2 linked regions of the Heyndrickxia acidicola genome follow. The main gene of each other region encodes a partner of the protein of the gene in region 2 in a complex. Links are inferred from orthologs where the notes say so. Each region holds a gene or a part of one and is shown on either strand. Other genes may lie near its edges.

Region 1 (2,778 bases), 210 kb from region 2 along the record:
TATGATTTTTGGTACACATAATATCCATCGTTTGCCAAACATTTTAAAAGAGGCTTACATGTCTAAGGCAATGGTTGTTGAAGTGTGGTCAAAAGAAGGAGACGTTATTGAAAACCTTCCGCGTGTCCGCCGCGGCAACATTAAAGCATGGGTAAATATCATGTACGGCTGTGACAAGTTCTGTACCTATTGCATTGTTCCATATACCCGCGGTAAAGAGCGAAGCCGCCGTCCTGAGGACGTTATACAGGAAGTGCGCCAGTTAGCTGCACATGGCTATCAGGAGATTACCCTTTTAGGTCAAAATGTAAACGCATATGGCAAAGATTTTGAGGATATTGAGTATGGGCTGGGCGATTTAATGGATGATCTTCATAAAATTGATATTCCCAGAATTCGCTTCACAACCAGTCATCCGCGTGATTTTGACGATCGCCTCATTGAAGTTCTGGCTAAAAAAGGGAACATGGTTGAGCATATCCACCTGCCAGTACAGTCCGGATCAAGTGAAATTCTGAAAATTATGGGCCGCAAATACACCAGGGAGCATTACCTTGAATTGGTACGTAAAATTAAAGCAGCGATTCCGGATGCTGTTTTAACTACTGATATTATTGTCGGTTTCCCAAATGAAACAGATGAACAATTTGAAGAAACCATCTCTTTATATAAAGAAGTTGGTTTTGAAGCAGCCTATACCTTTATTTATTCTCCTCGTGAAGGCACACCTGCAGCCAAAATGAAAGACAATGTGCCGATGAACGTGAAGAAAGAAAGATTGCAGCGGTTAAATGATGTGGTTAATGAGTACTCCAAAAAGGCTCTTGAAAGCTACAAAGGCCAAATTGTTGAAGTGTTGGTTGAAGGAGAAAGCAAAAATAATCCGGATGTACTTGCAGGCTATACAAGAAAAAGTAAATTAGTAAACTTTAAAGGACCTAAAACGGCTATTGGCCATCTTGTAAAAGTGAGAATTACGGATGCGAAAACATGGTCATTAAATGGGGAAATGGTGGAAGAATTAGAAGCGGCTGAGGTGAAATAATAATGGCAACCTATACGAAGCAGCAAATTATCGAGAAAGCTCGGGAAGTGGCAAGAATGATTGCAGAGACAGATGAAGTAGATTTCTTTAAACGGGCCGAAGCTCAAATAAATGAGAACCAGAAGGTCCGTGAAATGATTGCAAGTATAAAAAGCCTTCAAAAACAGGCTGTTAATTTCCAACACTATGGAAAAACAGAAGCCTTAAAAATGGTGGAAGCCAAAATTGAAAAATTAGAAGAAGAGCTTGATGAACTGCCAATCGTAAGAGAATTTAAACAATCACAAGTCGATGTGAATGATTTATTGCAAATAGTTGCTTCATCCATATCAAATACCGTAACGGATGAAATTATTATTTCTACAGGCGGAGATGTACTTCGCGGAGAAACCGGTTCGCAGGTAAGAAACTCGGTTCCCGGAAGCTGCAATTAATTCTCTGCTCACCATTGAAAGAAGACCTGGATTAAACTTTTAATCCGGGTTTTTTGTTGCAAAAATCAATGCTTTTGCATATTAAAGCGTAAAAGGGGTCTGACCCCTTTAGTGGAGTAAAGTGATAAAGTTTTTAGTTTTTGCTATTATTCCCTTTGAATTATTCTTCTTGTTGAGAACATTATTTAACATTTGTGCTTCAGCTTTCCCCCTTATTAGAGCAATCAAAAAAATCTCCATAAGACACCCTTAATGTTGCACCCCTTGAAGTCATGTGGAAATTTCCAGGTGAGATAAAGCAAAGAAATCAGAAAATGATAGGTTTCCAGAGCTTTGTGACAGAGCCCAGAACATATCATTAGTCCATACATATAATGAAATAACCCAAAAGCTTTTAGGCGTGAATGATTCTTGTCCTTCTTTGTTTTCATGGCTCATAAAAAGATGCTAAGAAAGCTTTGAAATTAAAGAAACAACTTGAAAACATGGCACACTAGTCTATGGGCATGCATAGGATGAATTGAAAATAAATGAGGAGGGTTCGCTCGAATGGCAGAATACAGAGAGATTATTACAAAAGCAGTCGTAGCGAAGGGACGAAAATTTACTCAGTCCAATCATACGATCTGCCCGCCGCATCATCCATCGAGCATATTAGGTTGCTGGATCATTAATCATCAATATGAAGCACGCAAAATTGACAAGAAAGTTGAGATTTGCGGAACATATGATATTAACGTCTGGTATTCCCATCATGACAATACGAAAACATCGGTTGTTACAGAAAAAGTGGAATACACAGATGTTGTAAAGCTTCATTACCGTGATCCTGATTGCCTTGATGATAAAGAGGTAGTTGCACGTGTGCTTCAGCAGCCTAATTGCATCGAAGCCGTCATTTCCCCTAACGGAAATAAGGTGATTGTAAACACGGAACGTGAATTTCTGGTTGAGGTAATAGGAGAAACCAAGGTTTGCGTTGTCATCCATCCAGACGGATGTGATTGTGAGGATGAGTGGGAAGAAGATTTAGAAGATGAATTTGAAGCATTAAATCCTGATGTTCTGTTCGGTTCAGAAGAGGAATAAGAGTATACCGCTCAATAAGCATATCATATAAACAAAACTGGAACATTGCCGCAGTCTCAATGATTGTGGTAATGTTTATTTTATTTTACAGTCTTTTTTTAATATATATATATAAATTGAAAATAGGTTTTTCTTATAAATTAACTATTGATTTCCGCTGCAGGCACTCGCTTTCCACGGGGCAGACAGGGAGTCTCCCAAGCGCAAATT
Region 2 (2,971 bases):
GGAGAGGGCTATTCAGACATATATGAATTAATTGAATTAGCCAGAAGCAATCAGCATAGGGTGTCATCCTTGCTTGCATTTCACTCTTCTATTAAAGAAAAGTCACAAACATCTTTATGTGTCATTTTGAAACCTGCAGGCACAGGAGATTTTCAGCCGCTATACATATGCCGTGAAGGCATCCCTAACCCTCATACTATGCCTACGAAACGCTTTGAGATTTTTGAAAATCTTGGCAGAGAGCTGGGGAAAGCGATTGTAGAATTAGATGTAAAGCCATCTGTCCACTTTGCGGAAAAAGAACTATTTTACCAGTATTTAATTGGAATTTTGCGCCTTAATCATTTTATAGCTCCACTGCAATAAGCTTTTAACAATGACTCAGATTAAAAGGGGCACTTTATGAACGATTAACGCCTTCAGAACATAATGAAAGACCAGGTATATGAATACCCGGTCTATTTTCATTTTTTATGTAAAGGCTCTCTGTTAATCTTACCTGTTGAATTCTGATGCAGGCACTCATTTTTCCGAGGGCGTACTGCCTCAAATAATGGTTGATTTGCTGGATATGTTTACTTAAATCCCTATCTTATAATCATATTCTTTTGCCTTATCAGGTTTAGAATTTTCATATTCCGTTTTTAAGAATGGTTTCAAAGATGGCTCAACCCTTTTAACAAAAGACATCGATGAAAATTTTTCCTGTAATGCTTCTATCTCATCTTGATTGCAGTATAATACGACATATTTCATTTTTTTTGATACATAGTGTACATTCCCAAAACGCCTAAGTGTTTTAGCATGCTTTAAATTGTATAACCAGACAATGAGCCCTTGTCTCTCAACAAACATACATTCTTCCCCTTATTTTTGCTTAATGGCTTTTTACCTAGATCATGATTTTTTTATACTACAACACGAATGCATTACCCAAGGACAACAATGCAGAAAGAGTATCCTGTACATAAATGATTCTTATCTTATCATATCTCCGCTCTTTTCCACAATAGCAAGATGTTACCAAGTAAAAAAGAATAGAAATCCATAGCAAAAGCGCAAGCATCTTGTTCATCGGCGTAAGGATTTCGTAGTCTTCGACTGAGATAATGGGAAACACAGCGAGGTCGTTCACGAGCTGATGTTGACATATCATACAGAAAGAGACATAGTAATCCGCGAAGCTATAGGGCGCTGGAGCTGGACAGAGAATATAATGGGTTGAATAATTGACTTATACTTATCCTCAAAAAAAGGAATACACATGTATTCCTCCTTTATGCTGAACAGCTGCAGCCCCCACCAGAACCGCAGCCCCCGCTGCAGCTGGAGCCTGTTTCAAAGAAAGGATTCCCTGAAGGAACCTTGATTTGTTCCGAAACAGCTTGGCCCACAATTCTGCTAATCTCATCAAGCATGGATTGCAAGGCTGTTTCCGCCCTTCGAAAACCTGCCACATTTTCGTCAAGATCCATTTCTCTCTTAGCTTCCCTCACTTCTTTATTAATGAGCGAATAATCAGGATGATATCTGCCAAATCTTTGAACATCCTCATACTGTTCTTTTAATTTAACAAATTTACTAATCCTTATTTGGGACTGTGTATTATTCTTTAATTTATAATAAAATCTGCGATACTCTTCTGCTTCTTCAGATTGTAAAACCATATTAGCCAGCTCTTTTGTTTCATCCAGAATTTCCAGCCTTTCAATAGTTGCAAGCACAGTGCTCACCTCCAACCATATTTTATCACGTTTTAGATTTGATAGCGAATATTCTCCTCTTAATCATAAGGGATTTATACTAATTTAATCTTTCGCTTCTCCCTCATTTTTAGGATATGGTTACATAAAAGTTCCGGCTGATCCCGAAACTTTTATTTTTTTGGTTATATATTTCAACCTTAACCAGGTGAGACCCTCTTGGAACATCTTTCATAATAAAAGCTGCCGTGTGATATTCCGCTTTTCTAAATCCATCAATAAAAACAACAATCTTGCCTCTTCTTGCCCCTTTTGTTGCACCAGTAAACGAAACACCAGGTACCATGCATTCTACAAAAACATCGTTTTCCTGGACAATATGGCGGATGATTGTTTGTTCCTTTGCTGTTTTAAGCGAAACATTATGGGATGCGTCTGCATGAAAAATTCCGGGAAAGCTGCTTAGAATACCACCGCTTACAAGAACAGCACTTAAAGTATATATAATCCACTTTTTCAAATTTATCACTCCTTAGTACTATATAAATTGCAATTAGTTTTTACTTATAACATGGCTGTTAATTTCCGCTGCAGGCACTCGCTTTCCGTGGAACAGACAGGGATTGCTCTTGTAGCGCCTGCCTTTGCCTGCTTGTCCCGCAGAAGCCTCGTACCTTCCGCTCCAATCATCAGAGTAAAAACTTAAATTCAACATATATAGCTTTTGCAAATTTAGTAAATTTACTCAAAAAAAGAACACATTTTTCAAATGTGTCTTCATCATGAAAAATAGATTATTAACTTTTCGTTGTTAAATTCATCAAAATGGTAGTAAAGAATTATTTGTGTTGAGGCTTCAAAATGACACAGGAAATGAGGTTACGAAATTCTAAGAAATACGGTTCTACCAATAATCCATGAGACCTTTAAAAATTAGCTCTGTTAAAGGACGCTGTTGTTTAATAGCTCATTCGTGTGAAAAGGCGGTTTCACTCGCTAAAAAAACGAACAGTTATCAATATAGGAATTTAACAGAGCCTAAAAATTAATATTTTGAAGCATGCTCATCATCATGGAGGCCATCTGGAGATTATTATAAAATTTATCTACTCTGTGAGGAATGGTCCTCTCATAGTAATTTAAAGATGCAATTTCGAATTGTTCCAGGTCTTCCGGATGCCGGCTAAGCCTTCTATACCAGGCAGGCTGTTCCCGGATAAATTGTTTTAATTCATTTTTGGAATAGATATATTCCAGAACTTCAGCTC

The links. The genes of interacting proteins can lie anywhere in the genome.
Region 1: the proteins of A5N88_RS08595 (region 2) and A5N88_RS07610 are in contact, whole or in part, in a crystal structure (PDB 6PRK), measured with the Bacillus subtilis proteins. The link is inferred for Heyndrickxia acidicola from one-to-one orthologs.

The regions. Positions count from the first base shown.
Region 1 is NZ_KV440953.1:1,617,351-1,620,128, reverse strand. What follows is about bases 63-2,763. They hold A5N88_RS07610 (YlbF/YmcA family competence regulator), read left to right. Parts: upstream 63-1,047; coding sequence 1,048-1,479; downstream 1,480-2,763. Other genes in these bases: A5N88_RS26095 (hypothetical protein), read right to left, coding at 2,709-2,763; A5N88_RS07605 (outer spore coat protein CotE), read left to right, coding at 2,029-2,568; miaB (tRNA (N6-isopentenyl adenosine(37)-C2)-methylthiotransferase MiaB), read left to right, coding at 63-1,045. Also shown: more of miaB, read left to right, coding at 1-62; more of A5N88_RS26095, read right to left, coding at 2,764-2,778. UniProt on the Bacillus subtilis protein: May work together with YlbF to regulate community development.
Region 2 is NZ_KV440953.1:1,832,019-1,834,989, forward strand. The notes cover bases 2-2,895. They hold A5N88_RS08595 (YlbF/YmcA family competence regulator), read right to left. Parts: upstream 1,725-2,895; coding sequence 1,278-1,724; downstream 2-1,277. Other genes in these bases: A5N88_RS08585 (DUF7147 family protein), read left to right, coding at 2-366; A5N88_RS08590 (YlbG family protein), read right to left, coding at 580-855; A5N88_RS08600 (hypothetical protein), read right to left, coding at 1,834-2,223; A5N88_RS08605 (YlbE-like family protein), read right to left, coding at 2,742-2,895. Also shown: more of A5N88_RS08585, read left to right, coding at 1-1; more of A5N88_RS08605, read right to left, coding at 2,896-2,971. UniProt on the Bacillus subtilis protein: Regulates sporulation prior to stage II. Positively controls the competence regulator ComK at a post-transcriptional level. May modulate the translation, stability or activity of ComS. May work together with YmcA to regulate community development.